One region of the Streptomyces sp. NBC_00212 genome, then DNA from elsewhere that is predicted to be linked to it. Evidence: riboswitches for the same ligand, from Rfam matches in the RefSeq annotation. Region 1 holds a riboswitch; each other region holds the start of a gene.
The links. A riboswitch is a leader RNA that binds a small molecule or an ion and turns the genes downstream of it on or off. The one in region 1 is predicted to bind S-adenosylmethionine.
Positions count from the first base shown of each region.

Region 1 (10,145 bases):
GCGAGAGGGTGACGGTCAGGGCAGAAGCAGCCAACTTCCCTCTGTGCCAAGCGAGTTGGGGTTTCACCGTCGGGTTCGCGCGGGGGAGAGCCGCGTCGGCGATGACGTCAGCGGGACCGGGCGCCGTCGCGAAAAGAGCGAGCCCGGCCGCACGCTGGCGCTCCCCGAGCGGCCCTTTGACGAGATCGGAGAGTACGGAGGTGAGGGCTTCCGGCTGCTGTATCCAGGCGGCAAGACCCGCCTCGTCGAGGGCGGCCGCATTGGTCTGCCCATGTCCCGGTATGCACCGGTAACTGGCCACGGGCAGCCCGCTGGCGAACGCTTCGAGCGAGGTGAGGCCACCCGCGTTCTGGACGAGGACGTCGCAGGCACGCATCAGCAGCGGCATGTCCCCGACCCACTCGTGGACGTACCGGAAGCCGTCCGCACGCAACTGCTCGGCCAGCGCCGCGTTGCGCCCGCACACGACGACCGGCTCGGCAGCCGCACTGTCCCGTATCTCCGCGGCGGACTGCCGCACCGGCCCGACGCCCCAGGACCCCGCCACCAGGAGGGCGAGCGCGGCATCGTGGGGGAGCCCGAACCGGTCCCGGGCAACCCGGCGTTCGGCCTCGTCGGCCGCGGTGAAACGGGGCCCGGTCACCGGCCCGGTCACCCTCACACCGGCCGCGCCGAGCGCGGCCGCCTGCGCCGCTGGTACCGGATGCGCGGCGAGGTGCGCGTCGATGCCCGGGGCGACCCACAGGGGGTGCACGGAGAAGTCGGTGAGGTAGGTGAAAGCGGGGACGGCGAGGCGCCCGCCGCGCCGCAGCGCGCCGAGTACCTGGCCGGCGAGCGGATAGGTCGACACGACCGCCCGCGTCTGTGGCCGGATCGTCCGGAGCGTACGTCTCTCGGCGCTGCGCAGCAGGGCGCGGATCGCGGGGCCGGGGGAGCCCGAGCGTTCGGTGGCCGCGTAGATCCGCTGGTAGCCGGACGGTGCACTGGTCAGCAGCCGGTGGTATGCCTCGGACAGGCCCCGGCCGAGCCGGAACGGCAGCAGATCCAGGAAGTCGTGCCGGTCCACCTCGAACCCGGCCGCCTCCAAACGCAGGGCGAGCGCGTCGGCGGCACCGTCGTGCCCCGCGCCCACACTCGCGGAGACGATGGTGATCCGGCCACCGGCGGGGCTGCCGTGAGGCGAGTGGGTGGACTTGGACCGGACGTCATCCGGGATGTCGCGACGGGGCACGGCCGGTCAGCCTCCTGAAGAGCATGCGGAACTCCGCCTCCCGCGGCGCCGCGACAGCGGGCCGGGCGGGGGCTGCCATAAGAACCTACTACACGATGTAGAACATTGGGGAGCGGGTGGTGAGGCATGAGGAGAGCGCGGGGTGAACGGCGTACGGCGGACGTCTCGCGAGTGGGGCGGGGCGGGGTTGGCCGGGCTTGTCGGGGACAGGGCGGGCTTGTCGGCCACGAGGCGCCAACGGCTCCTTCTCGACGCCCGGCTGACCTGCCGAAACACGAAGAGCTGCGGGCCATCGGCGGGACCTGGCAGGGTTGTGCCAGGATCCTGGGGCTCCGTGCCCCGCGAGGGAATAGGTTGACCGCATGAGCAATCTCGATCGCCAGCCCGCGCTTTCCGTCTGCGGCGGACGCGGCTTCGTCGTGGCCGAGCCGGTGCGCGAGCTTCTCTCGCCCCGCACCGTGCAACTCGGCGAGTCCACCGAGGTGCGCAGGCTGCTGCCGAACCTCGGCCGCCGGATGGTCGGCGCCTGGGCGTTCGTCGACCACTACGGCCCCGACGACATCGCCGACGAACCCGGCATGCAGGTGGCGCCCCACCCCCACATGGGCCTGCAGACCGTGAGCTGGCTGCACCAGGGCGAGGTGCTGCACCGCGACAGCCTCGGCAGCCTGCAGACCGTACGCCCCCGGGAGCTCGGCCTGATGACCTCGGGCCGGGCCATCAGCCACTCGGAGGAAACTCCCAAGTCGCACAGCCGCTTCCTGCACGGAGCCCAGCTGTGGGTCGCCCTGCCCGATGCCCACCGCCACGTCGAGCCGCACTTCCAGCACCACGCCGACCTGCCGCACGCCACCGCACCGGGCATCGACGCGACGGTCATCCTGGGCGAACTCGACGGCGCTGCGTCACCGGGCAGCACGTACACCCCGATTGTCGGCGCGGATCTGGCCCTCGCGGCCGGCGCCGAAACGCGACTTCCCCTGAACCCCGACTTCGAGTACGCCGTCCTCGCCATGTCGGGCGAGGGCCACGTGGACGACGTACCGGTCCTCCCCGGCTCCATGCTCTACCTGGGCTGCGGCCGCACCGAACTCCCCCTCCGAGCCGCCTCCGACGCGGCCGTGATGCTGCTGGGCGGCGAGCCGTTCGAGGAGGAGATCGTGATGTGGTGGAACTTCATCGGCCGCTCCAACGAGGACATCCAGCAGGCCCGTTCGGACTGGATGACGGGGTCGCGCTTCGGTGAGGTGAAGGGGTACGACGGGGGGCCGATCCCGGCGCCGGAGCTGCCGGCAGTGCCCCTGAAAGCGCGGGGTCGGGTGCGCTGATCTGCGTTTTTGCGCGATCGGCCTGACCTGCGGGGAAGCGTAGAACTCGGCCCTGGAGGTGACCGATCGACGTTGTGCGGAACCACGGTCTTCCGGTGCGCGGGAGGGGATCTGCCGTCCAGTGTGTGACCTTGTGCGGGAGGGTTCAGTAAACCTAATGTTGACCCAATGCTGACCTTTCTGACGGTGTGTCATGTCGACACCGAGGCCTGTCGCTGCACGTCCAGCGTGTCTAGGGATCGCTCGCGATGAGAACACGCTTGCCCTATTACTGACCCCTGGGTTGGCTGAGGCTGCCAAGGGGTTGCAGCGGGCCCCGGGAGTCGTAGCCGGGCATGTCGCCGAGTGGTCGTTGTAGGTACTCGACAACCCGAGCGGAGCGTGACTCCGTGGCTTGGTCGCACCGGTCGGTACGCTGCGGCACTGCCGATGCCGCCGCGCGGCGCCAGAACTTGTAAGTCCTTCCTGTGGCGCGCGCTGTTGTCGGAGCGTCAGTTCGTCTAGGCATCTACGGGTAGAACTGGCATGGGGTTCAGGCGCGTTGTGTCCTCGTTTGTCAGGCGGTCTGGCCGTGAAGGTTTGGCAGGGTCCTGTGAGAACTTGTGGTGTCAGAGAGGCGTGCCCAGCCGCATGTGAGGCGCTCAACAGGTTGTTCGTCTGCTGGTGGTATACGGCCTGACCTGCTTCTGGCCTGCGGAAACGAGTGGGAGCTCGCGCTGCGGAGCAGAGTTGGTCCGTATATGGTCCGGATCTTGCTGTGGTGTCCGCGAGCAGGGGCTTTCCCCTCGCTCCTACACGCCGGCCGGTGCGGATCACCTTTCGATGCGGTCGACGCCGTCGGCTTTGCTGTGGCGCAGGGCGGTCTTGAAGTTCTGCTCCAAGGTTCCGGTCATGCGGGTCATGAGCGGCTCGTTGAGGTGGCCCAGGTCGATGTTGAGCAGATCGCGAGGGGACGGCTGGCGTAGCCGGGTCAGGGTGTAGGCCGACATGGACGCCAGCGGGTAGAGCCAGTTTTCTAGGGTTTCCCCGAGCAGTGGGCGGTCTTCGGCGTACTGGGTGAGGAAGTCGCGAAGCCGAGTGTGGACGTCGAGGCAGAGCCGGTAGATGTCGAGGTCGTGCCGGGTCGAGAAGATCTGGGCGAGGTGCATCTGCCCGTACAAGGGCACCGCCGAGTACTGGTCGTGGAGCGGCGAGGCCGAGGTGCGCTCTCGACGCGGTGACCCGGGCGGTCCGCGTGGGCTCTATGCCGCGTCGTACATCGTCTTGATCGCGCTCCGGAAAGCGGGACGGTCGCCGAGCCGTCGCACGTAGTCCCCGAGCCGAGGGGATGCACACCTCAGCTCGTCCCGGTCGAGGCGGACGAGCGCCACCCACACGTCCACGTCCGCGGCAGTCAACTCCGTTCCCAGTGCGTAGGGGTGGCGGGCGAGGCCGCGGTCCAGCAGGGCCAGTGCCGCCTGTCGCGCCGAGGGTCGCGCGGCCGGAGTGACGTCCCGGTCCAGCAGGGTGCTGAGGGCTTCGATGTCCGCGACGAGGCGCGGCGGCCGGAGAGGCGCGTGCTGGGCGCCTTCCTCACCGGCGAGGGAGCCCGCCAGGTCGCGGAGGATGTCGGGGGTGTGGTTGCTGACGATCCGTCCGCTCCAGCGGTCGCGCAGCGCGGGCGCCGCCAGGGGTCCGTCGAAGTGGTGGACCGTGGTCTCGTACGCGCGGTGCAGTTCGGCGTAGCCGTCGGGGGTCGCGGCAAGGGAGGTCAGGAGCGTCGTGGCGACCGACTGGCGCAGGCCGAGCAGGTCGAGGGTGATCGAGATGCGCAGCGAGCGGGGACAACTCGCGCACAGAAACAGGTCGTAGCGCCGGGGCGCGGGATAGAAGCCGCTGGCCGCGCCGACGCCGATCCGGCTGCGGAAACGACGGGGCTGAGGGGGTGCCGTGATCGTCCTGGATCGCGGACCCGGAGCGGGCGCCGGCGGCTGGCAGCCGGTGGAGGCGGCTGTGCGGGAACTGCGGGAAACTGTCTCGGGCATGACTCTCCCTGGGAATGAGATGCCACTACGGCTTTGCGGGCATGAGCGGCCGGATGGGATGCGGGGGCGGCTGCGCTGACAGGCGACCGTCCGGATCGTGCGGAATCAGACCCGGTCGATCGCAGATCAAACGCAGATCAAACGCGGATCAGTAAGCGCTGGAGATGCGCTGGAGATCGATGTGCAGGCGCCTGGTCAAGCCGCTCCTGGGCATGTCCACCCGCCTCACTCCCGGGGCTCGCGAGACGCGAGACCACGCTTGCCCCGCCGTGCCGACGGAACCCGGTCGTCACCCGGGGCACCCCGTCGCGGCGGAAGGGTTGCCTGTCAGCGGGCCGGGGCCGATGACCACTGAAGCGGGCAAACCGCGGTGTGGGCGCTGACAATCGTGACCGTCGACGCCAGTCTGAGCGGGCTTCGTTGCGCCGTCAAGAAGCCTGGGCGAGCGGTCTCATCTGGTGGTCCGGTGCGTTGACATTCCCCTCGGCGCCTGGCTACGTTCCGCGAACGACGTGCGGCCCCCGGGCCCGGAGAAGTGACGGTGACAGTGATGCGCGCAGCTGACGGGACGGCCGCTCGGCGGCACCACGGCCGCATCCTCCTGTGTACGGACCGGGCCGTCGACCTGCTGCGTGTCAGCAGCGCGCTGTGTACGGCCATGAGTAGCGCCCTCTGCCGAGGCTGACAGTTCCCTGGGCCTGTGGTGCGCCCACCGCTGTCGCTGCGACCCCCTGCGCTCGACAGTCCCCCGGCTCACGGCCCCCACGCGCGTCACCGCAGGCTTGCGCCGAGCCCGTGCAGAGACCTCGTCGGCCATGACGAAACAAGGGGTCGAACTCCGGGAAGGAAAGGAGTAGTTGTGGTGTTGGACTTGCTGAAGAGCGCGCGGCCCCCCGCCGGGGAGCCGTCCGCGCCGCGTCGGCAAGGATCCCGGGCACACCGGGCGGGAGGGGCGGTGAGCTGGGTGCTCGCGTTGTCCCCTCGCCGTGTCGCGAAGCCGGTGCCGCCCCGCCGTCTGTACTTGTACTCCCGGCATCACATCGACCTGCTGCGCGTCGCCGGCGCGCTCTGTCGCCCCTGACGTTCCCTCGCGGCCACGCCCTCGCACGGGGCGGGCTTTCTCGTACGGATCTTCAGGAAGGCGTCACTGCCGTGACCTCATCACCCTCTCCTTTGCACCTCGCTGTCGCTCTCGACGGCACCGGCTGGCATCCGGCGTCCTGGCGGGAGCCGGTGGCCCGCCCCCGCGATCTGCTCACCGCCGGGTACTGGGCCGACCTCGTCGTGGAAGCCGAACACGGACTGCTCGACCTCGTGACCATCGAGGACGGTCTCGGATTGCAGTCGTCGCTGCTCACCGAGCCCGACGACCGTACCGACCAGGTGCGCGGCCGCCTGGACGCCGTCCTCATCGCCGCCCGCATCGCGCCACGGACCCGGCACATCGGAGTGGTGCCGACCGTGGTGACCACGCACACCGAGCCGTTCCACATCTCGAAGGCGATCGCCACGCTCGACTACGTCAGTGCGGGCCGCGCGGGCGTACGCGTGCAGATCGACGCGCGCCCCAACGAGGCCGCGCACTTCGGGCGCCGGACCGTCCCGCCGCTGCCTGCCGGAGGCTACAACACCCCTGCCGGGCAGGTCGCGGTGCGCCCGCACTTCGACGAGGCGGCCGACTACGTCGAGGTAGTGCGCAGGCTCTGGGACAGCTGGGAGGACGACGCCGAGATCCGGGACGTGGCGACCGGGCGTTTCATCGACCGCGAGAAACTGCACTACATCGACTTCGAGGGCGAGCACTTCAAAGTGAAGGGCCCCTCGATCACCCCGCGCCCGCCGCAGGGGCAGCCGGTCGTCAGCGCGCTCGCCCACGCGACCGTCCCGTACCGGCTGGTGGCCAGGGCCGCCGACATCGGGTACGTCACCCCGCACGACACCGACCAGGCGCGCGCGATCGTGGCGGAGATCCGCGCCGAGCAGGCGGCGGCGGGACGCACGGACGACACCGTGCACATCTTCGGCGACCTGGTGGTCTTCCTCGACGAGGCCCCCACAGAGGCCGCCGCCCGCCGGGAGCGACTGGACGCCCTCGCGGGGCAGCCATACACAAGCGACGCGCACATCTTCACCGGCACACCGTCCCAACTCGCCGATTTGCTCCAGGAGTTGCAGGAGGCAGGACTGTCCGGTTTCCGGCTGCGCCCGGCCGTCGTCGGCCACGACCTCCCCGCGATCACCCGCGGCCTGGTCCCCGAGCTCCAGCGCCGCGGTGTCTTCCGCAGCGCCTACGAGGCCGAGACCCTGCGCGGGCTGCTGGGGCTCGCCCGTCCCGCCAACCGCTACGCCGCCATCACCGCCTGAGCCGGACGGAGACCGTACGACATGAGCAAGCCCCTGAAGCAGATCCATCTGGCCGCCCACTTCCCCGGTGTCAACAACACGACCGTGTGGAGCGATCCGGCGGCCGGCAGCCACATCGAGTTCTCTTCGTTCGCGCATTTCGCGCGCACCGCGGAACGCGCCAAGTTCGACTTCCTGTTCCTCGCCGAAGGGCTGCGCCTGCGCGAACAGGGCGGCGAGATCTACGACTTGGACGTAGTGGGCCGCCCCGACACGTTCACCATTCTCGCCGCGCTGGCCGCCGTCACCGACCGCCTCGGTCTGACCGGCACGATCAACTCCACCTTCAACGAGCCCTACGAGGTGGCCCGCCAGTTCGCCAGCCTCGACCACCTCTCCGGCGGCCGCTCGGCCTGGAACGTGGTCACGTCCTGGGACGCCTTCACCGGAGAGAACTTCCGGCGCGGCGGCTTCCTGCCACAGGAGGAGCGCTACTCGCGGGCCAAGGAATTTCTGGAGACCGCGCACGAGCTCTTCGACTCCTGGCGAGGCGACGAGATACTCGCCGACCGGTCCACCGGCACGTTCCTGAGCGACGCCAAGGCGGGTTCCTTCGTCCATACGGGTCAACACTTCGACATTCAGGGCCAGTTCAACGTGCCGCGCTCCCCGCAGGGCCGCCCGGTGATCTTCCAGGCGGGGGACTCCGAGGAGGGCCGCGAGTTCGCCGCATCGAGCGCCGACGCCATTTTCAGCCGGTACGCGACGCTGAACGAGGGTCAGGCCTTCTACGCCGACGTCAAGGGGCGCCTGGCCCGGCACGGCCGCAACCGTGACCAGCTGCTGATCCTTCCCGCCGCGAGTTTCGTACTCGGTGACACAGACGCCCAGGCCGAGGAGCTCGCCCGCGAGGTACGCCGCCAGCAGGTGAGCGGGGCCACCGCGATCAAGCACCTGGAATTCGTGTGGAACCGGGACCTGTCCGCGTACGACCCGGAGGGCCCGATCCCGGACATCGATCCCGACCTCGGTGAGCACACCGTCGCCCGGGGCCGCGCCCAAGTCCGCATGTACCGTGATCCGTTGGCGACGGCCCGCGAATGGCGCGAGCTCGCCGCGGCCAACAAGTGGTCGATCCGTGACCTGGTCATCGAGACAGGCAACCGGCAGACCTTCGTCGGCTCACCCGCCACCGTGGCGCGGACGATCAACGACTTCGTGCAGGCGGATGCCAGTGACGGCTTCATCCTCGTCCCGCACATCACCCCGGGCGGTCTGGACTCCTTCGCCGACCAGGTCGTTCCGCTGCTCCAGGAGCAGGGCGTGTACCGCACGGAGTACGAGGGCACCACACTGCGCGACCATCTCGGCCTGGCCCACCCCGGCGACCGGCACGACACACGGTGGGCGTCATGAAACTCCCGCCCATCGCCCCCATCGCCGGCGCCCCGGACCCGGTGACGGACGCAGACGAGTCCACATGGCGCGGGCGTCGTCCCTTCACGATGCGCTGTTCCTCCGCGGCCCGGTTTCCGTGGCGCCCGCGCCGCATCCCGTAGCCGTACCCGCCGACCGCTGAGGAGCCTCCGCACATGTCCGACATCCCCCTCGGGATCCTCGACCTGGTCCCGATATCGTCCGGCTCCACGGCCACCGCGGCGCTGCGCAACTCCATGCAGCAGCGGCGCGGAGAGCGCCGACGTCGCGGGCCGCAACGGCCTTCGTTTCGCGGCGAACTGCCACGTCAGCCCGGGAACGGTGCTGGAGGCGGCCGAGGGGTATCGCGCCGCGTTCCAGCCGTCCGACGTACTGGAGGCGCCCTACGTCAGCGTGTCGGCCGATGTCGTCGTCGCCGAGGACGAGGCGGCCGCCCGCGAACTCGCCACCGGTTACGGACTAGCAGCACGGCGTTGGAACGGGCCTGCGCGAGCCGCCCCCAGGTTTCGAACGCGAGCCGCACGGCGGGCAGGTCACCGCCTGCCTCAACAGCGAGGGGTTCCGCCCGGGCGTGCTTCTCGTTGACGCGGGAGGAAACCTGCGTTCCCTAACCCCGGCAGGGGGCTGGTTGCCCCCCCGGGGTGAGGGCGGCATGGCACGCAGAGGCCGGGCCGGGCGGAGTGGTTCGTGAGGGATGGCTGGCAACCACCGTGTGTGCGGGGCCTGTTGGTCTGGATCGCGGTGGCTGCCGGCGGTGCGGGAGCGATCGGGGCCGGCCGTTGCCGGGTGGCCGGGGCGCGTGTCCGGCAGGTGAGCGGTGATTGACCGCGGTGGGGGTGGCTGCTGCAATGACGGCATGTTCTCCGCGACGTTCCTGGTCATCAGGGCTCACATCGACTTCGGTCGGGTGTGGTCGGCCGCGTGTCGCTGACCGCGCGCTCGATTCGCCAGAATCCGTTCGTATCGTCCCGGAGTTCACCATGCATGACCGCACCCCCCGTGTACCCGTCCGACTCGACCCACGTGGGCCGCGCTTCGCCGCGCTGCTCACGACCCTTGTTCTGCTTGTCGTCCTGGCCACCGGCAACGGCGTGTTGCTCGCGGCCCAGGCTGTCGTCTTCGCCCTCGGTGCGGTTCTGGGACTGCGCTGGTCCCCGTACGGCTGGCTCTACCGTCGGCTCGTGCGTCCCCGTCTCGGGCCGCCGCAGGGGCTTGAGGACGAGCGGCCGCCGCGGTTCGCGCAGGCGGTCGGCCTGGGCTTCGCGGCTGTCGGGGCGGCGGGATACCTGTCCGGCGCCACCTGGCTCGGTATCGCCGCGAGCGCGGCGGCGCTCGCGGCGGCCTTTCTGAACGCCGTCTTCGGCTACTGCCTGGGCTGCGAGCTCTATCTGCTCGCCGTCCGCGGCCGAGCCCGGCTGAGCCACGGGTGAGGCGGCCGTGAGCGATGCCACCGGGCTGATCGTGGCCGCCGTCGTGCTGGTGGCGGCGACCGTCTTCGGGCTGGTTCGTGGCCGCCGCGGCGGCAGGCTGCGCGCGGGAGGCCGGGGCGACGCGCTGCGGTTGTCCTCCGGTGAGCTGGGCGCGGCGCTCGGCGAGCGGGCGACGCTGGTGCAGTTCTCGACGACCCTGTGCGCAATCTGCCCCGGCACCCGGCGCCTGCTGGTCGGCGTGGCCGCCCAGACGCCCGGCGTGCTCCATGTGGAGATCGACGCCGAGGCGCGGCTGGATCTGGTCCGCCGTGTCGATGTGATGCGTACGCCCACCGTGCTCGTCCTCGACCGC
Region 1 covers NZ_CP108115.1:855,372-865,516, reverse strand. The annotation lists gene OHA17_RS04055 (MGDG synthase family glycosyltransferase) at 1-1,231, opposite strand, end outside; gene OHA17_RS04050 (pirin family protein) at 1,594-2,559, shown strand; gene OHA17_RS04045 (hypothetical protein) at 3,372-3,725, opposite strand; gene OHA17_RS04040 (glutathione S-transferase family protein) at 3,801-4,583, opposite strand; SAM riboswitch class IV at 4,834-4,977, opposite strand; gene OHA17_RS04035 (putative leader peptide) at 5,284-5,664, shown strand; gene OHA17_RS04030 (LLM class flavin-dependent oxidoreductase) at 5,736-6,947, shown strand; gene OHA17_RS04025 (NtaA/DmoA family FMN-dependent monooxygenase) at 6,969-8,342, shown strand; partial or broken gene OHA17_RS04020 (LLM class flavin-dependent oxidoreductase) at 8,604-8,894, shown strand; gene OHA17_RS04015 (DUF4395 domain-containing protein) at 9,344-9,793, shown strand; gene OHA17_RS04010 (TlpA family protein disulfide reductase) at 9,801-10,145, shown strand, end outside.

Region 2 (10,145 bases), 3.1 Mb from region 1:
CACGACGGTTCCCCTGGGGATGCTGCCACCTGGTCGACCCGAAGGTGCGGGCACGGGACGACCGCCGGTGATGCCGGGGCTGCTGTCCGGCATGCGAACAGGGCTGCGCCCAGACCCGGTCTGCCCAGGTTGCGTCAGAGGACTCTCCCCAGCCACAGGCCGCCCCGGGCCCGTTGGGCCTGGAGGCACGCTCAGCCCGCCGCCGAGAGCCGACGGCGGCATGCGTACTACCGACAAGTCACCGCTGTTGGTCGGAGCCGGGCTCGGCATGCTCCCGGCAGGGCTCGGTGTCGGTGCTGTCTGCGGCAACGTGGCCACCGAGTCGATGTCCAGCTTCGCGGGCTGCTGAGCGTCCCCCGATGCGGGGTGCGCAGGGGAGACGAGATCCGTACGGGCTCCAGGGCCAGGGCCGGGGGCGCCAGAAGCAGAAGCTTGGGCCTGCGCCGGGTGCTCCAGGGAGATGCGCCCGCGCGAGGAAGCACCCGCAGCCGTACCACTGGCGTCCGGCTCGTACACGCTGCCGTTGTGCGAGTCATACGCTTCCGGCGCGATCGCCTGCGGCGGCGGCGGAAACTTAGGCCGCTCCAAGCCATTCATCTGCGTCGCAGACTGCTGGTACGCCTGCCCCAGCTTCCGCATCTGTGCGACGGCCTCCTGACGCACCTTCTCCTTGTCCGCCGCCAGTGCCGCCAGCTCGCCCGCCGACTTCTTGCTTATTGCCGCCGCGTCCGGGTCGTTGTGCGCCTTCTGGGCCGCGTCCAGGTTTCCTTGTGCGCCCGCCTGGTCGCGGGGGATGGCGACCTGGGCCGAGGCGATCGCGTCGGAGGCGTGGCCCAGCCATGTCGACGAGCCCTCGCTGAAGTCGCCCAGTCTCAGCGTGGCGTTGGCCAGGTCCGCGCTCCAGGTGCGGAACGCGTCCGCGCCCGCGCCCTTCCACTCCACCCACTGCGGGCGGACCTTCAGGTCGTCCGCGATCTTCCGGATCTCCTTGGCCGCCGCCGCCAGCCGGTCGGCGGCCCCCTGCACGGTGCCGCTGTTCGCCTGGTCCAGCCAGGCCAGCATGGCTTCGTGGCTCATGCCCTCGAACGGCGTGCTGCCACCGGCGTTCCCCTTGCCGCCCATCAGATCGTCCCTCCGGCGTCGCCGCCCGAGGGCGACTGGCTCGGCTTGTCCGGCTGGCTCGGCTGGTTCGGCTGGTTCGGCTGGTTCGGCTGGTTCGCACCGCTTTCCGGATGCGTCTCCGGCTTGGCATGTCCGGGGTCGTAGTCGCCGCCGTAGTGCTTCTTGGTCTCCACGGCGATCGCCGCCATGCGCTGGCGGATCTCCGCGTCGATGTTCTGGTAGCCCTTGTGTGAAGCCAGCACCGCGATGCCCATGCCCTCGATGGAGTCCGACAGCAACTTGGACAGGCTCTCCAACTCGGCGATCACCGTCTCGTACGAGGTGAACAGACCCGAGGCTTCGGCGAACGCGCCGCCCCCGCCCCCGAACTGGTCGCGGGCGAGCCGCTCTTGGCCCACCTCGCCCGGTCCGGCCGGAGAGCCCTTGAGGTTCCGGATCAGTTCATCCACGCGCTGCTGGAACTTCGTGAACGACGTCAGCTCGGTGACCACGTCCCCCGCGGCCGCCTGCGCCACGCCGAGCGCGTTGAACGGCCAAGACGACGACTCCGCCGCCGCCCCACCCCCGTTTGGTGGCAAAACACCCTCCCCGTACAGCACTGTTCTCACCTGCAACGCAACTCTAACTATCGGTAGTTGCGGTTCCCAGGCGTCCCCTCGCAAAGAGCGGCGGAAACAGGCCAATGTGGGGTACGGATCGACATAACCGCTCGCTCGCGGTCTGGTTCGGGAAACGCCCGAGGGCGGCACCCCCGTGATGGGGATGCCGCCCTCGGCGTACTGCCAGGAGCTACCGAGCCGGGGCTCAGAAGTCCATGTCACCGCCCGGCATGCCGCCCGGAGCGCCGCCGGCAGCGGCCTTCTCCGGCTTGTCGGCGATGACGGCCTCGGTGGTCAGGAACAGCGCGGCGATGGAGGCGGCGTTCTGCAGGGCAGAGCGCGTCACCTTCGCCGGGTCGATGATGCCTTCGGCGATCATGTCGACGTACTCGCCCGTGGCGGCGTTCAGACCGTGGCCGACGGCCAGGTTGCGCACCTTCTCCACGACGACGCCGCCTTCGAGACCACCGTTGACGGCGATCTGCTTCAGCGGGGCCTCAAGGGCGAGCTTCACGGCATTGGCGCCGGTCGCCTCGTCACCTTCGAGCTCAAGCTTCTCGAACACCGCGGAGGCCTGGAGCAGGGCCACGCCACCACCGGCGACGATGCCCTCCTCGACGGCCGCCTTCGCGTTGCGAACGGCGTCCTCGATGCGGTGCTTGCGCTCCTTGAGCTCGACCTCGGTCGCGGCACCGGCCTTGATGACCGCAACACCGCCGGCGAGCTTCGCCAGGCGCTCCTGCAGCTTCTCGCGGTCGTAGTCGCTGTCCGAGTTCTCGATCTCGGCGCGGATCTGGTTGACGCGGCCCTGGACCTGGTCGCTGTCACCGGAGCCGTCGACGATCGTCGTCTCGTCCTTGGTGATGACGACCTTGCGGGCGCGGCCGAGCAGGTCGAGACCGGCGTTCTCCAGCTTGAGGCCGACCTCCTCGGAGATGACCGTGCCGCCCGTGAGGATGGCGATGTCACCGAGCATGGCCTTGCGGCGGTCACCGAAGCCCGGGGCCTTGACGGCGACGGACTTGAAGGTGCCACGGATCTTGTTGACGACCAGGGTCGACAGGGCCTCGCCCTCGACGTCCTCGGCGATGATCAGCAGCGGCTTGCCGGACTGCATGACCTTCTCAAGGAGCGGCAGCAGGTCCTTGACCGAGCTGATCTTCGAGTTGACGATCAGGATGTACGGGTCGTCGAGCGACGCCTCCATACGCTCCATGTCGGTGGCGAAGTACGCCGAGATGTAGCCCTTGTCGAAGCGCATGCCCTCGGTGAGCTCAAGCTCAAGACCGAAGGTCTGCGACTCCTCGACGGTGATGACGCCTTCCTTGCCGACCTTGTCCATGGCCTCGGCGATGAGCTCGCCGATCTGGGTGTCGGCGGCGGAGATGGAGGCCGTAGAAGCGATCTGCTCCTTGGTCTCGACATCCTTGGCCTGCTCAAGGAGGGCGGCGGAGACGGCCTCGACGGCCTTCTCGATGCCGCGCTTCAGGGCCATCGGGTTGGCGCCGGCGGCCACGTTGCGCAGACCCTCGCGCACCAGGGCCTGGGCCAGGACGGTCGCGGTGGTCGTACCGTCACCGGCGACGTCGTCCGTCTTCTTGGCGACTTCCTTGACCAGCTCGGCGCCGATCTTCTCGTACGGGTCCTCGAGCTCGATCTCCTTGGCGATGGAAACACCATCGTTGGTGATCGTGGGGGCGCCCCACTTCTTCTCGAGGACGACGTTGCGGCCCTTGGGGCCGAGGGTGACCTTGACGGCGTCGGCGAGCTGGTTCATCCCGCGCTCGAGACCGCGCCGTGCCTCCTCGTCGAACGCGATGATCTTGGCCATGTGAAGTGGTCCTCCCGGACAGGGGTGGCGTTCTTCGTGGATCGCGCCGGCGCCCGCGACGGACGGCCTGCAGCCCTTGTGGTTCCTTGCCCCACGCGGTCTGCGGGCCTCACTGACCCGATCCAAGTTCTGTCACTCTCACTGGGAGAGTGCTAAGCCCAATGATTAGCACTCGGCACCTGCGAGTGCAAGCGAGTCTCTTGAACCGGACCCCTCCACTTACCGGTGCTGTCCCGTCCCCCGGCGCCGGCGGGGGCTCCGCCCCCACACCCCGGCTCCTGCGGAGGGCCGTCCGTTTCGTCCGCGGGTCGTACGTGGCTGGTCGCGCCCACGCGGCGGAGCCGCACAATGTCGCAGCCTCGCGCCCCTTAACCCCCTTCGACCTGCGGGTCGTGCGTGGCTGGTCGCGCAGTTCCCCGCGCCCCTGTAGGGCACCCGGCATCCCCTTGGTCGCGCCCACGCGGCGGAGCCGCACGTGTCACAGCCCCGCGCCCCTAAAAGCTCGATGCTGGCCGGCACCGGCATCCCCAGCCCGTCCGGCGTTTGAGGACGAGCGCCCTTAAGGCGCGAACGGGGTCTGGGGCGGAGCCCCAGCAGGGAACCACCGGGCAGCGGCCACGGGGGGATGCAGGAACGCGTGAAGGGGGCCACCCTTTTGGGCAGCCCCCTTCACGCGTGAGTGCGTCGGTGGCCGATCGCGCCGAGATCAGACGGCGAGCTTGACCATGTCCGCCTGCGGACCCTTCTGGCCCTGCGAGATCTCGAACTCGACTCGCTGACCTTCTTCAAGGGTGCGGTAACCGTCCATCTGGATCGCACTGTAGTGGACGAAAACATCCGCACCACCGTCGACCGCGATGAAGCCGTACCCCTTCTCCGCGTTGAACCACTTGACGGTGCCCTGAGCCATGCCTAACTCCCCTATTACTGGCCCTTGCACGGGACCACACTTCGCGGACCCGGGTCAGACCTCCACCCTCCGACAGGAGAGGGTGTGCGCCGGAACGCGTCGACCGCGGCTGAATGTATCTGCCCAACTGCCCTCTGCAACAGGTCAATCGGACGAGAATTCCGGGCACACTCGGAGAGCGGAATGCCGTGAATTCAACATTCCGGGGCAAGTCGGGCCGGGCAAAGCGCACTTAAGGCACAAAGGACACACACACTTTGACCTCATGTTGTCGCGTTCTCATATGCACTTGGCATTCGAAGCGAAGGGGCTTCCCCAACTGTACCCCGCTCAACCATGTTGAATTGCCCCCTCCGCTTCTCGTGCGGAGAGGGCAACTCTGGGTTCAACTCTGGGTACGGATGAAGTTAAACGCGCGGTTGAAGACGGCGGTTGAAGACGGCGGATCAGCCGCCCGCGACCGCCGGGATGATCGAGACGCCGGCGCCCTCGGGCGTGGCCGTCTGGAGGCCCTGCTCGAAGCGCACGTCGTCGTCGTTGACGTACACGTTGACGAAGCGGCGCAGCTTGCCCTGGTCGTCCAGGACGCGCGCGGCGATGCCGGTGTGGTTCTTCTCCAGGTCGGCGATGACCTCGGCGAGGGTGGCTCCCTCGGCGGCGACCTCGGCCTGGCCACCGGTGTAGGTGCGGAGAATCGTGGGGATGCGGACGTTCACGCTCATGGTTCGGTGCTCCTAGTCGTTCAGCAGTGGCTCAGTGGGCCGAGGCCCGCCTCGTGGCTCAGCGCCTCAGCGCCTCAGTGGGCGAGGCCGGCCTCGCGGAAGGCGTCCAGGCTCGGGCGGATGGTCGCGGTCGCCTGGGACGTGGCGGCCACCGCGTCCAGGGTCTTGAGCCCGTCACCGGTGTTGAGCACGACCGTGGTGAGCGACGGGTCGATGAGACCGGCCTCGATGAGCTTCTTGGTGACGCCGACCGTCACACCGCCCGCGGTCTCCGCGAAGATGCCCTCGGTCCGGGCGAGCAGCTTGATCGCGTCGACGATCTGCTCGTCGTTCACGTCCTCCACCGCGCCGCCGGTACGGCGCGCGATGTCCAGGACGTACGGGCCGTCCGCCGGGTTGCCGATCGCGAGGGACTTGGCGATGGTGTCCGGCTTCTGGGGGCGTACGACGTCGTGCCCGGCCTTGAAGGCGGTCGACACCGGGGAGCAGCCCTCGGCCTGCGCGCCGAAGATCTTGTACGGCTTGTCCTCGACGAGGCCGAGCTTGATCAGCTCCTGGAGGCCCTTGTCGATCTTGGTGAGCTGGGAGCCCGAGGCGATCGGGATGACCAGCTGGTCCGGCAGCTGCCAGCCGAGCTGCTCGCAGATCTCGTACGCCAGCGTCTTGGAACCCTCGCCGTAGTACGGCCGCAGGTTGACGTTGACGAAGCCCCAGCCCTCGCCGAGCGGGTCGCCGATGAGCTCGGAGCAGAAGCGGTTCACGTCGTCGTAGTTGCCCTCGATGCCGACGAGCTCGCCGCCGTACACCGCGGCCATGACGACCTTGCCCTGCTCCAGGTCGTGCGGGATGAACACGCAGGAGCGGAAGCCGGCCCGCGCGGCGGCGGCGCCGACCGCGCCCGCGAGGTTTCCGGTGGAGGAGCAGGAGAGGGTGGTGAAGCCGAAGGCGCGGGCGGCCTCCAGGGCCTGGGCGACGACGCGGTCCTTGAAGGAGTGCGTCGGGTTGCCCGAGTCGTCCTTGACGAACAGCTTGCCGGGCTCGACGCCCAGCTCGCGCGCCAGGTTCTCGGCCTTGACGAGCTTGGTGAAGCCCGGGTTCAGGTTCGGCTTGTCGGCGACGTCGGCGGGGACGGGCAGCAGCGGCGCGTAACGCCAGATGTTCTCGGGGCCCGCCTCGATCCGCTTGCGCAGCGCCTCGGGGTCGCCGAGCGGCAGGTCATAAGCCACTTCGAGCGGTCCGAAACACAGTTCGCAGGCGAAGATCGGGCCAAGTTCGAAACGCTGGCCGCACTCGCGGCAGGAAAGCCCGGACGCCGGACCGAGATCAACGGCATTGTCGGCAGAGGTACGGTTTTCGACAGTCTGTGCAGACATGGAGGGGAGGCCCTTTCTCCTCATCTTCCTCACGGCGAACGTCGCCATGAGACGGATTTGGCACCTTCCCTAGCCGGTGGCCTCGTGTCTTGGATCGTAGAGATCGACGAGAACCGACTGGAGGGTTGCCGGGGCTTCAACGGGCCGTTTCCCTCTGCCCCTCTGGATGAGCGGTATTCGATTGTCAGCGTGACGACGACCCCCGACATGCGACGGTCATCCGCGTTGTTCAAGACTGTAACCGAAGCCCGGGACGGTTGAGATAGTCGTCCGAACCGCGAGATGGATCACACGAGGAGGCCAGGAACCGTGCTGGAAGAGGTGGAACGCTGGCTGAGCAGGCGTTCCTGGTCCGCGGCGGAGCGGCCGATCGAGCGGATCCTGGCCGCGAAACAGCGCACCGGTACGACCGTCAGTGTCGTGCTGCCCGCCCTCGACGAGGAGGCCACCGTCGGTGACATCGTGGCCGCGATCCGGCGCGAGCTGATGACCGATTCCGTCCCCCTGGTCGACGAGCTCGTGGTGATCGACTCCGGCTCCACCGACCGTACGGCCGAGGTCGCGGCGAAGGCCGGCGCCCGGGTCGTCCACCGGGACGCGATCCTGCCCCGCATACCCGCGCTGCCCGGCAAGGGCGAGGTGCTGTGGCGCTCGCTGCTCGTGACCAGCGGCGACGTCGTGTGCTTCATCGACGCGGACCTGAAGGACTTCGACGCGGGGTTCGTCTCCGGGATCGTCGGGCCGCTCCTGACCGACCCGGACGTGGACTTCGTCAAGGCGATGTACGACCGCCCCTTCGGAGCGGACAGCCCCTTCGGGGAGACGGCGAGCCAGGGGGGCCGGGTCACCGAGCTCGTGGCGCGGCCGCTGCTCAACCTCCACTGGCCCCAACTGGCCGGAATTGTCCAGCCGTTGGGCGGCGAGTACGCGGCCCGGCGCTCACTCCTGGAGCGGCTGCCGTTCCCCGTCGGGTACGGAGTGGAGCTCGCGCTGCTCGTCGACGCGCTGCACACGGTGGGCCTCGACGCGCTGGCCCAGGTCGACGTGGGCGTACGCAGGCACCGCCACCAGGACGGGCCGGCGCTCGGCCGGATGGCCGCCGCGATCTACCGCACCGCGCAGCTGAGGCTGTCCCGGGGCCATCTCGTACGGCCCGAGCTGACCCAGTTCGAGCGCGGTGAGCACGGCTTCGTACCGCACACGTACGCCGTCGACACCGAGGAGCGGCCGCCCATGCGGGACATCGAGGAGTACGCGGTGCACCGGGCGGCGTAGGACGGCCGGATCCCGCTCCCGGGGGCGGGCGTACGGGTGTTTGAGGGGTTGCGGGGTGGGCTAGGTTCCGCAACATGGTCACCGCGCACGCCGCCCCCAGGGCCCAGGTACTCGTCGCGTCGAATCGCGGCCCCGTCTCGTATGCCCTGAAGGAGGACGGGTCCCTCGAATCCAAGCGGGGCGGGGGCGGGCTCGTCTCGGGGCTCAGCGCGATCGGCTCCGACGTGGAGTCGGTGTGGGTGTGCGCGGCGCTCGGCGACGGCGACCGCGAGGCGGTGCGACGCGGCGTGGGTGAGACGGGCGTCCGGATGCTGGACATCGACCCGGCCGTCTTCTCCGACGCGTACAACGGCATCGCGAACTCGGTGCTGTGGTTCGTCCAGCACATGCTGTACCAGACACCGCTGGAGCCGGTCTTCGACGCGGAGTTCCGGCGGCAGTGGGCCTCGTACGAGGCGTACAACCGCGCCTTCGCCGCGGCGCTGGCGGCGGAGGCGGGGGTCGGGGCGCGCGTCCTGGTGCAGGACTACCACCTCGCCCTGGTGCCGGGGATGCTCCGCTCGCTCCGTCCCGACCTGCGGATCGCCCACTTCTCGCACACGCCGTGGGCGCCGGTGGACTACTTCCGGATGCTCCCGGACGACATCGCGCGGCAGCTGTTGCGGGGGATGCTGGGCGCGGACCGGCTGGGCTTCCTCACCTGGCGGTGGGCCTCCGCGTTCGCGGCGTCGGTGTCGGGGGTGCTGGGGGCGGACGAGGGCGAGGTGGTCGGCTCGCCGGGCGCGGAGGGGCGGGTTTTCTTCCGGCACGGGGTGGTGGCCGGGGAGCCTGCCGCTCGCGAGACCGACATCGCCGTGTACCCGCTCGGCGCGGACGGCGACTTCCTGCGGCGGCGCTCGCACGAGGCCGACGTCGAGCAGCGCATGGCCGCCCTGCGCGAGCAGATCGGGCCGGACCGCCGGACGATCGTGCGGGTCGACCGCACCGAGCTGTCCAAGAACATCGTGCGGGGCCTGCTCGCCTACCGGCACCTGCTCGACACACACCCCGAGTGGCGCGAACGGGTCGTGCACGTCGCCTTCGCGTATCCCTCCCGGCAGGATCTGGCGGTGTACCGGGAGTACACGGAGGAGGTCGGGCGGGTGGCCGATGAGATCAACTCCGCTTACGGGACTGCCGGTTGGACTCCTGTCGTGCTTCATGTCCAGGACGACTTCGCCCGGTCGCTGGCCGCCTACCGGCTCGCGGACGTCGCCCTCGTCAACCCCGTCCGCGATGGCATGAACCTCGTCGCCAAGGAGGTTCCGGTGGTGTCCGACTCGGGGTGCGTGCTGGTGCTTTCGCGGGAGGCGGGGGCGTTCGCGGAGCTGGGGGAGGATGCGATCGTCGTGAACCCGTACGACGTCACGGGGACGGCCGCCGCGTTGCACGCGGGGCTGTCCATGGCGGAGGAGGAGCGGGCGGAACGCACCAAGCGGCTGGCTGCGGCGGGTACCGCGTTGCCGCCTCGGCGGTGGTTCTTGGCGCAGTTGGAGGCGCTGGGGGGGTGAGGGCGGCGTTTGCCCACCGGCCCGCCCGTGCGGGGTTGGGTGGTTCGGCTCCTGGGGCTGCGCCCCAGACCCCCGGAGGGTTGCGGGAAGGGGCGGGGAGGGGACTACCGGGGGGGCTGGGGCGGCCCACCCGGACACGCCCCAGCCCTCCCCCGGCCCGGGCTACATGTGCGAGGCCAGGGCCCTCAGGAACTTCGTCACCGACGCCGGGCCGTTCAGCAACAGGTCGGCCCTTTCGGCCAGTTCGGGAATCACCGTGTCCGCGGCCACCAGCAGCCCCGGCATGCCGTCCGAGCGGAGTTTTTCCACGGCGGCGAACGCGGGGAGGTCGCCCAGGTCGTCGCCCGCGTACAGGACCGACTCGGCTCCCACCTCGTGTACGTACGCGGCGAGCGCCACCCCCTTGTCCATGCCCGGGGGCCTCAACTCCAGTACCAGGCGGCCGGGTTCGAGCACCAGGCCGTGGTGGGTGGCCAGGTCGGCGAGCGGGGTGCGCAGGGCCTCGAAGGCGGCCTCGGGGTCCTGCGCCCGGCGGGTGTGGACCGCGACGGCCTGGCCCTTCTCCTCGATCCACGTGCCGCGCCAGGCGCCGTGCGTGTCGAGAACTCCGGGGAGTTCCGCGCGGGCCGCGGCCACGCCGGGGTGGGCGGCGGGGGTATGGACGGTGCCGGTGACCGCGTCCCAGCGCTCGGCGCCGTAGTGGCCCAGGACCACGAGGTGCTCAAGGCCTCCTACCCCCGCGAAGCCCCCGTAGCGGACCGCG
Region 2 covers NZ_CP108115.1:3,974,638-3,984,782, forward strand. The annotation lists gene OHA17_RS18140 (translation initiation factor IF-2) at 1-1,122, opposite strand, end outside; gene OHA17_RS18145 (hypothetical protein) at 1,122-1,700, opposite strand; gene groL (chaperonin GroEL) at 1,927-3,552, opposite strand; gene OHA17_RS18155 (cold-shock protein) at 4,259-4,462, opposite strand; gene OHA17_RS18160 (MoaD/ThiS family protein) at 4,909-5,184, opposite strand; gene thrC (threonine synthase) at 5,259-6,557, opposite strand; SAM riboswitch class I at 6,575-6,730, opposite strand; gene OHA17_RS18170 (glucosyl-3-phosphoglycerate synthase) at 6,867-7,832, shown strand; gene OHA17_RS18175 (trehalose-6-phosphate synthase) at 7,907-9,382, shown strand; gene otsB (trehalose-phosphatase) at 9,545-10,145, opposite strand, start outside.
Region 2: linked by a shared signal. The riboswitch ahead of thrC (threonine synthase) and the one ahead of OHA17_RS04040 (glutathione S-transferase family protein) in region 1 are both predicted to bind S-adenosylmethionine.

Region 3 (10,145 bases), 5.5 Mb from region 1:
GAGCTCCTCCTGGCCACGGGCGACCTTGTCCTGGATCTGCCCGATCTCCTTCTCCAGGGTGGCCTGCTTCTCCTTGGCGCCGTTGGACGCCTCGGTCGCCTGCTCGGCCTCGTCGTAGAGCTTGTCGACCTTGCTCTTGACCTCGTCCTTGGTGGGCTTCGGGTCGGCCTGGGCGGCCTGCGAGGTGAGGGCGACGACAGCGGCGGCGGTCGCGCTGAGCACGGTCACGCGGGTGCGGCTCGCGGGCTTGGGACGACGGTGGGACCCCACGAAGGCGAGCTCCTTCTTCCTCAGCCGCCGAACAGAGCACACTCGGCGGGACCTTCACGGCCACCCCGGGGCGAGTGATCAACGCGTGAAGGTACGAGGCCCGACCCTAGTGACCTTCCTGTGATCAGTTCAAATCCTGATAGGAAAAACTTCCGCGACCGAGGCGTTTCTTTACTGTCATCCCACGCGCAGTAGTTGACACTTGACGGAGCGCTGGTCAGCGATCACCCGAATTCGGGCATTGAACACAGGAGTTGCCAAACACCCTGAATGCGTCAGACGCGTGAAAGCCGCTTCAGGAGCAGCAGCGAGGCGACCGGGCGGGCGCCCGCCTTCGCGACGCCGTCCGCGACTTCCTTGTCCGTCGAGACGACCACCACGGGCCGCCCGGACGGCTCGGCCCGCACCAGCTGACGGATCAGCTCGTCCGCGGTCACCCCGGGCTTCGAGAACAGCACCCGTACGCCCCTGGGCGGCGCGAGGAGCACCGGAGCCGCCAGTTCCGCACCGTCGAAGACGCAGGTGACCTCGGCGCCCGTCTGGGCGGCGAGCACGGACAGGCCACCGAGCAGCCGCAGGCGCTGCTTCTCCAACGGCATTGTCGGATAGCCGGTCTTGGTGACGTTGTAGCCGTCCACGACCAGGTGCACCTGGGGCAGCCCGAGCAGCTGGTCGAGCAGCGCCGGATCGGTCTCCGACAGGGCCCGGGCCGCGATGTCCTTGGGCGTCATGTTGCCCGGCGCGACCGCGTCCACGGTGTCGGCGGGGCGTACGGAGGCGGGCGGCAGGGCCAGTTCGCGGCGCAGGCCCTGGGCGCTCTCCAGGACGGTGTCGAGCAGCAGCCGCAGCCGCATGTCCTCGACGGAACGCCCCTCGCGGACCGCGCGCCGGCTCGCCTCCAGGCCCGCCTCGGCCTCGCCGAGCCGCGTCTTGAGCCGACGGGTCTCGCTCTCGGCGGCGGCCACCTGGGCGGCCGCCTCGGACTTGATGCCGTCGATCTCGGAGGTGGTCCGGCGCAGCGCGGCCTCGCCGCGCTTCACATCGCTCTGGGCGCTGCGCAGCTTGCGCTGGAGCGTTTCGGCTTCCTTGCGGGCTGCGAGCAGCTCCGTACGCAGCGCCTCGTTCTCTGACTTGACCAGGGCGCGCGCCTCGGCGAGCTCCTCGCGCAGCCGCTCCAGTTCGCGCCGGCCCTCCTCGTCCGCCCGCTCGGCGAACGCCCGCTGGGCCTCCTCGCCGGCCGCGGCGACCAGCTTCACCCATCCGGTGGGGCGCAGCACATAGGCGGCGGCCGCCACGTCCACGGGATCGGCGGCCGCGGGCGGCGAGCCGGCCTCGACGGCGCCGGCGAGCTCGGGCTGCGACTCCTTGAGCCGCTCGCCGATCCGCTGGCGGAACACGGGGTCGCTCTCCAGCGCGGCGGCCATCGCGTTGCCCGCGAACTTGGCGCGCCGGGTCGGGGTGAAACGGGCGTACTGCCGCAGCTGTCCGGGCAGTTCGGCGACGGTCAGGCCGCCGAACGCCTCCGAGACGAAGGCGACGACCCGGCGCCGCACCCCTTCGGGCAGCGGGCGGTCGAGCACCTCGGCGGGGCCGTCGCCGGCCGAAGCGGCCGGTTCAGCACCGCTTGCATGCTCCACAATCCGTCACCCCAACTGTCATCCGTACCGCTCGGGCGGCCGCCCTCAGGAGGCGGTCGCGGCGTCGGTACCCGGCCGGTCCACTAGCTCGATCTGGTCCACCGCGTTGCACCAGCGGCAGCGGACCGACTCGATGGTCTCACTGACCACCTCGCGTTCCTCCACCTTGGGCTCTCCGGCGAGGTCCAGATGCACGTACTCGATCACTTTCGACGAGCGGGTGACATCGAAACGGGTGAGGTTTCCGCAGAGCGTGCAGCGCCACCGGGTGTCGGCGGTCGGCTGGGGAACGGTGGTCATGTGGTGCCGTCCTCTTTCCACTTCCATGGTCCAGGATCTCGCGGTGCGCCGTCGAACTGCGGGAGTACTGCCCGCAACCCTACGGCCTACCCGTCCGCCACCGGCACGGCGAGGCGGTCTGTACCGAAAGCTCCCTTTGGGCCATTCTCTCCCCATGATCAAGTGGCGGGGAGCGGCGATCCTCAAAGGCGTGGTGCACGGCCCGACCATGACGTACGGCCTGATCACCGCCTGCTGCCTGCTCTTCGTCCTCAGCCCGGTCTCCGGCCTCGACCCGGGTTACGGGACCGGCGACGCGGTCCTGAGCGCCCAGAGCGACTATTTCGCCCGCTGGGGCGTCATCCCCGAAGAGCTGATGACGGGGCGGCCACCCACCCTGCTCACCCCGCTCACCGCCCTGTTCGTGCACGGCAGCTGGCTGCACCTGCTCGGCAACACGCTGTTCCTGTACGTCTTCGGCGCGATGGCCGAGGAGCGCATGGGCCGGGCGGAGTTCGTCCTGTTCTACCTGGTGGCGGGCTATCTGGCGCTGCTCGGGTACGCGGCGGCGCACGCGGATTCGGACCAGACCCTGGTGGGGGCGTCCGGGGCCATCTCGGCGGTGCTCGGCGCCTTCCTCTGCCTCTTCCCCAGGGCCAGGGTGACCAGCATTTTCCCGTTCCTGCTGTTCCTGCCGCTGCGGTTCCCCGCCTGGATGGTGCTGGTCTTCTGGTTCGCCCTGCAGTGGCTGGCGATCCGGAGCGCGCCGGCCGGGCCCGGGGTGGCCTACCTCGCCCATCTCATCGGCTTCGGCCTCGGCTTCCTCTACGCGTGGGCCCGTTTCCGCGGGGCGGATAGAGTGAAACGCCGAAAGCCCGTGAAGCCCGCGGGTCCGGCCGCCACCGAGGGAGAAAGCCAGCCGTGATCACCGCGATCGTGCTCATCAAGACCAGCGTGGACCGGATTCCCGAGATCGCGGAGTCCATCGCGGCGCTCGACAGCGTCAGCGAGGTGTACTCGGTGACCGGTACGTACGACTTGATCGCGCTGGTCAGGGTGGCCCGCCACGACGATCTGGCGGACATCATCCCGGGCAGCATCAGCAAGATCCCGGGTGTCGAGGGCACGGATACGCATGTGGCGTTCCGGACGTACTCCCAGCACGACCTGGAAGCGGCCTTCGCCATCGGCCTGGACTCCTGACCCACCCTGCTCGGGGGCGCCGCCCCCGAACCCCCACTTCCGACGTCGTTCGACCGCGGACCGTGCTTGGCTGGTCGCGCCCACGCGGCGGAGCCGCACAATGTCACAGCCCCGCGCCCTTAGCAGGATCGGTGCTGGCCAGCACCGGGCATTTCAGCCCGTCCGGCGATTGAGGACGAGCGCCCTTGAGGCGCGACAGGGGGTGCAGGGGGCGAAGCCCCCGCATGGGGTCTGGGGCGCAGCCCCAGGGGCGGAACCAACCAACCCCGCGCGACGGGCGGGCGGGTGGGCAGACTCCCCGGGGTCTGGGGCGGAGCCCCAGGGAGGCGTGGCCCGGCGGGGTTACACCGCCGGGACGCAGCGGCCCGACTCCGTGCGGTACTGCCACTTCGCACCCTGCGTGACCAGCTCCCGCACCGCCCGCACGAAGCGGTCCACGTGCTCGTCCGGCGTCCCCGCCCCGAAGCTGACCCGGATCGCGTTCAGGGAGCGCTCGCCCGGCTCGGCCTCGGGGGCCCCGCACTCGCCCGGGTCCTGCGGGTCGCTGCCGAGCAGGGTGCGCACCAGCGGGTGGGCGCAGAACAGGCCGTCGCGCACGCCGATGCCGTACTCCGCCGAGAGCGCCGCCGCGAAGTGCGAGCTGTTCCAGCCGTCGACGACGAACGAGATGACGCCGACCCGGGGCGCGTCGTCGCCGAAGAGCGACAGGACCCGGACCTCGGGCACCTCCGCCAGGCCGGCCCGCACCTTCGCGATCAGGTGCCGCTCCCGCTCGACCAGCGAGTCGAAGCCCGCCTCGGTCAGCGCCTTGCAGGCGGAGGCGATGGAGTAGACGCCGATGACGTTGGGCGATCCGGCCTCGTGGCGGGCGGCCGTGGTGTGCCACTCCACGTCCACGCCGCCGTCGGCGCGCCGCGCGACCTTCTTGGAGGCGCCGCCGCCGGCCAGGTAGGGCTCGGACTCCTGGAGCCAGTCCGCGCGCCCGGCGAGCACGCCCGAGCCGAAGGGCGCGTACAGCTTGTGCCCGGAGAAGGCGATCCAGTCGACGTCCAACTCCCGTACGGATACGGGGTGATGGGGCGCGAGCTGGGCGGCGTCGAGGACGATGCGGGCGCCGTGGGCGTGCGCGGCGGCGGCGAGTTCCCGTACCGGCCACAGCTCGCCGGTGACGTTGGACGCGCCGGTGACACAGACGAGGGCGGGGCCGTAGGGGTCGCGGTCGGCGAGCGCGCGCTCCAGCGTCTCGACGGCCTGCTGCGGGGTGCGCGGCGCGTTCAGGTACGTCACGCGGGCGTCGCGCCACGGCAGCAGCGAGGCGTGGTGCTCGGTCTCGAAGACGAAGACCTCGCAGTTAGCCGGGATCACCTGGGCGAGCAGGTTCAGCGAGTCCGTGGTGGAGCGGGTGAAGACGATCTGGTCGCCGGGGCGGCAGTCGAGGAACTCGGCCACCGTCTCGCGGCTGTTCTCGAACAGGTCGGTGGAGAGCTGCGAGAGGTAGCCGGCCCCGCGGTGCACGCTGCCGTAGTAGGGGGCGTACGCGGCGACGTCGTCCCAGACCCGCTGGAGGGCGGGTGCGCTCGCCGCGTAGTCGAGGGCGGCGTAGGTCACCTCGCCGCCGGTGACCAGCGGCACGGTGACATCGCGGCCGAGCACCGGCAGCGGCGCCGCACAGCAGGGGTCGGCGGACTCGACGGCGGTAGCAGTGGTGGTGGCGGCAGGGCGTGCGGACATGGCGGTATCTCCTGGCAGGAAAAGGCGAGTTGACTTCGGACCCCGGGTACGGCGGCGCGACCCTGCTGCGATCGAGAGGGCTCAACTGCCTTGCCGTGTACGGGTGTTGACCTCGAACACGCAGCCCGAGACGGGTGCGCGGAGGGTTGTGAAGAAGGGGCGGTACGCCCTATCGCATTCGCTTGCTCACGAGACTGCTCCCTTGAGGACCAGGACCCCAGGGCTGTGACATCCAACGATGTCCAGGGGTCCGCGCTTGCCGTAGGCCTTGCTGCCTACGACCTGGTCTTCACCCGGGGCACCCCGCCACGGACGGAGGGTTGCCGGACAGCGAGCCGGGGCCTAAATCGCTGTCACTCATGACCTTGAACAGCATCCTGCCACACGTCCCGGCGTGCGCAAGGCACAGTCCGCGATCTGGACTGCGCCTTGCGTCACATCAGGTACGGGCTACGCGTTGCTGGCCGCGACCCAGCGCTCCAGGGCGCGCTGGGCCGCCCCGGAGTCGATGGCCTCGGCAGCCCGGGCCATGGCGGCGCCGAGCTGCCCGGCGAGCGGGCCCTGTCCCGGTTCGAGGGCGACGAGGGCAGCGGCCGAGTTGAGCAGCACCGCGTCCCGCACCGGCCCGCGCTCCCCCGCAAGCAGGCGCCGGGCGACATCGGCGTTGTACGAGGAGTCCGCGCCGCGCAGCGCCTCGATGGGCACGATCTCGATGCCCACATCCCGCGGGTCGAAGCTCTCCTCGCGGACCCGGCCGTCGCGCACCACCCACACCCGGGACGTCCCGGTGGTGGTCAGTTCGTCGAGGCCGTCGTCACCGCGGAAGACCAGCGCGGAGGAGCCGCGTTCGGCGAGCACGCCCGCCACGATGGGCGCCATCCGCGCGTCCGCGACGCCGGTCGCCTGGGCCCGTACCCGCGCCGGATTGGTCAGCGGGCCGAGGAAGTTGAAGGTGGTGCGGATCCCCATCTCGCGGCGGGCCGCGGCGACGTAGCGCAGCGCCGGGTGGAACTTGACCGCGAAGCAGAAGGTGATGCCGGCCTCCTCCGCGACCTCGACGACCCGCTGCGGGCTGAGGTCGAGGTTGACGCCGAGCTTCTCCAGTACGTCGGACGCTCCGCTGGCCGAGGAGGCGGCCCGGTTGCCATGTTTGACGACCTTGGCGCCGGTGCCGGCCACCACGATCGCCGACATGGTGGAGATGTTGACGGTCTTGGCGTTGTCGCCGCCGGTGCCGACGATGTCGACGCTGGGGCCCGGTACCTCGATGAGGTTGGCGTGCTCGTACATGGTGCGCACCAGGCCGGTGATCTCGGCGACCGTCTCGCCCTTGGCCCGCAGGGCCACCGCGAAGGCGGCGATCTGGGCGTCGGTGGCCTCCCCGCGCATGATCCTGTCCATCGCCCACGCGGTCACGTCCGCGCTCTGGTCGGTGCCGCTCAGGAGCGCGTCCAGGACGCCCGGCCAGGAGTGGGCCGCCACGGTGTCGCCTCCGGTGGGGGTAACAGCGCTCATGCTCGCTCCTGGTGGTCAAGGGACTGGATACCGCCCGCCAGCCTATCGACAGCGACGGGGCACCCCGCGCCCGTGCCCGCACTGCGGACGCCGTAGAGAAACGCGTACGCAAAAGACTCCGGCCCGGCCCCCGCGAAGGGGCCGGGCCGGAGCCTCGGTTGTGGCGACCGTCAGATCAAGCGGAGATCAGTGGTGGCCGTGGCCGCTCGTGATCTCCTCGTACTCCTCGGCCGTCGGCTTGGGGATCTGGTTCCCCTCGCCGAAGTAGCCCTTGCTGAGCTTGGCGCGCAGCTTCTGCGTCCGCGAGACCTTGCGGGCGACACCGTTCTCGTCGACCGTCGGGCCGATCTCGACCGGCTTGTACTGCTCGTGCGCGGTGAGCTTGTAGCGCGCGTTGGCGTCCAGCGGCTCGTGGATCTCGACGAACTCGCCGTGCGGCAGCCGCTTGATGATGCCGGACTCGCGTCCGTGCAGCACCTTCTCGGCGTCGCGCCGCTGCAGACCCAGGCAGATCCGCTTGGTGGCGATGAACGCGAGGACCGGGGCCACGAAGAACGAGATCCGCACGAACCAGGTGATGACGTTGATCGAGAGGTGGAAGTGGGTCGCCCAGAGGTCGTTTCCACCACCGATGAGCAGCACCATGTACCAGGTGATCCACGCGACACCGAACGCGGTACGCGTCGGCGCGTTGCGCGGCCGGTCCGCGATGTGGTGCTCGCGCTTGTCCCCGGTGACCCAGGACTCGATGAACGGGTACACCGCGATGGCCGCCAGGACCGTCGGGAAGATCACCAGCGGGATGAACACGCCCAGGACGAGCGTGTGGCCCCACAGGTTGATCTCCCAGCCCGGCATCACACGGATGAGGCCTTCGGAGAAGCCCATGTACCAGTCGGGCTGGGCGCCGGTGGACACCTGGTCCGGCCGGTAGGGGCCGATCGCCCAGATCGGGTTGATCGAGGCGATCGCCGCGACCACCGCGATGACACCGAAGACCAGGAAGAAGAAGCCGCCCGCCTTCGCCATGTACACCGGGAGCAGCGGCATGCCGACGACGTTCTTGTTCGTACGTCCCGGACCCGCGAACTGGGTGTGCTTGTGGTAGAAGACCAGGATCAGGTGAGCCACCATCAGGCCGAGCATGATGCCCGGCAGCAGCAGGATGTGGATCGAGTAGAACCGGGCCACGAAGTCCCCGCCGGGGAACTCGCCACCGAAGAGGAAGAACGACATGTACGTGCCGACGATCGGCACGGACAGGATCGCGCCCTCCATGAAGCGGACACCGGTGCCCGACAGCAGGTCGTCCGGGAGCGAGTAACCGGTGAAGCCGGTGAACATGCCCAGGACGAACAGCAGGAAGCCGAACAGCCAGTTGACCTCACGCGGCTTGCGGAAGGCGCCCGTGAAGAACACGCGCATCATGTGCACGAACATGCCGGCGAGGAAGATCAGCGCCGCCCAGTGGTGGATCTGCCGGATCAGCAGACCACCGCGCACATCGAAGCTGATGTGCATGGTCGAGTTGAACGCCTCGGACATGTGCATGCCCTGCAGCGGCACGTACGAGCCGTCGTAGACGACCTCGTTCATGCTCGGGTGGAAGAACAGCGTCAGATACACACCCGTGAGGATGATGATGATGAAGCTGTACATGCAGATCTCGCCGAGCATGAAGGACCAGTGGTCCGGGAAGATCTTGCGCATGTTGGCCTTGGCCAGGGAGTAGATCCCGAGCCGGCCGTCCGCCCAGTCCGCGATCCGCTCACCGGCGGGCGCTTCGCGCCGTGCGTCTGTCGTGGTGCTCATCCGCGCTCCCAGAAGGCAGGACCGACGGGCTCTTCGAAGTCGCCGAGCGCTTCGAGGTAACCCTCGTCATTCACGCCGATCCGCAGCTGCGGAAGGGCGTGACCGGCCGGGCCGAAGATGACGCGGGCGCCGTCGGAGAGGTCGAAGGTGGACTGGTGGCACGGGCAGAGCACGTGGTGCGTCTGCTGCTCGTACAGGGAGATCGGGCAGCCCACGTGGGTGCAGATCTTCGAGTACGCGACGATGCCCTGGTGCGACCATTCGAGCTCGCGCTTGTCCTTGATGTCCTCCGGCTTGATCCGGACGAGCATCAGGGCGGCCTTGGCGATCTGCGTCTGGAAGTCCTCCGCAGTCTCCTCCAGGCCCTCGGGCTTGGCGAAGGTGAGCGAACCGACCGTCAGGTCCTCGGGACGCAGCGGCTCGTTGGTGTTCATGTTGATCAGGGCCTTGCCCTTGGACCACATGGTGTGCCGCAGCTTGTCCTCGGGCAGCGTGCCCAGGTCGCGCAGCAGCATCACACCGGAGAGCGGCACCATGGCGAGCGCGCCGAACATGGTGTTGCGGATCAGCTTGCGGCGTCCGAAGCCGGACTCGGCCGCGCCCTGCTTGAAGTCGGCCAGGACCTGCGCCTTGACCTCCGGCGGGGCCGCGATCTCGTGCCGCTCGGCCGGCATCTCGACGTCCGACATCAGGGTGCGGGCCCAGTGGACCGCGCCCGCGCCGATGCAGAACAGCGCCACGCCCAGGGTCAGACCCAGAGCGAAGTTGAGGACGCTGACGTGCCCGAACGGGAAGATGAAGACGATCTTGTCGACCGGGAAGATCACGTACGAGGCGATGAAGCCGACCGTCGCGACCATGGACAGGAAGAACAGGAACGCGACCGCGCGCTCGGAGCGCTTGGCCGCCCGCTCGTCGATGTCCTGGATGCGCGGCTTGTGGGCCGGCAGTCCCGGGTCGGCGAAGGGGTCGCCCGCGTGCTCTACCGCGCCGTGCGCGGTGGCCTGCGCTTCAGACAGGCTCTCGGAATTCTCTTGGCTACTCATGACTTCTTGGCCTTAGCGGTGTGGGCCGCGACCCAGATGGCTACTGCGATGAGGGCACCCAGACCGAAGATCCAGCCGAACAGACCCTCGCTGACCGGGCCGAGCCCGCCGAGCTTGAGGCCACCGGGGCTCGCGGACTTGTCGCTGTTGACAGCGTGCAGGTACGCGATGATGTCCTGCTTCTGCTTCTGCGGCATCGTCGTGTCCGGGAAGGACGGCATGTTCTGCGGGCCGGTCTGCATGGCCTCGTAGATGTGCTTGGGGTCCACGTCCTCCAGGCTGGGGGCGAACTTGCCGTTCGTCAGGGCACCGCCCTCACCCGTGAAGTTGTGGCACTGGGCGCAGTTGGTGCGGAACAGCTCGCCACCCTTGGCGATGTCCGCACCGCTCGGGTTGTACTGCGAGTCGGTCGGCACGCTCGGACCGGCGCCCAGCGAAGCCACGTAAGCGGCGAGCTGGTCGATTTCGGCCTGCGAGTAGATGACCTTCTTCTTCGGCACCTGCGCGCCGGGCTGCTGCGCCGGCATGCGGCCGGTGCCGACCTGGAAGTCCACCGCGGCGGCGCCCACGCCGACCAGGGAGGGGCCGTCAGAGGTGCCCTGACCGCCGGTTCCGTGGCAGCTGGCGCAGCCGACGGAGTAGAGCTTCTTGC
Region 3 covers NZ_CP108115.1:6,315,475-6,325,619, reverse strand. The annotation lists gene OHA17_RS28820 (NlpC/P60 family protein) at 1-270, opposite strand, end outside; gene OHA17_RS28815 (NYN domain-containing protein) at 546-1,907, opposite strand; gene OHA17_RS28810 (hypothetical protein) at 1,953-2,207, opposite strand; gene OHA17_RS28805 (rhomboid family intramembrane serine protease) at 2,362-3,111, shown strand; gene OHA17_RS28800 (Lrp/AsnC family transcriptional regulator) at 3,108-3,389, shown strand; gene OHA17_RS28795 (aminotransferase class V-fold PLP-dependent enzyme) at 3,732-5,120, opposite strand; SAM riboswitch class IV at 5,368-5,485, opposite strand; gene trpD (anthranilate phosphoribosyltransferase) at 5,571-6,635, opposite strand; gene OHA17_RS28785 (cytochrome bc complex cytochrome b subunit) at 6,822-8,447, opposite strand; gene OHA17_RS28780 (Rieske 2Fe-2S domain-containing protein) at 8,444-9,493, opposite strand; gene OHA17_RS28775 (c-type cytochrome) at 9,490-10,145, opposite strand, start outside.
Region 3: linked by a shared signal. The riboswitch ahead of OHA17_RS28795 (aminotransferase class V-fold PLP-dependent enzyme) and the one ahead of OHA17_RS04040 (glutathione S-transferase family protein) in region 1 are both predicted to bind S-adenosylmethionine.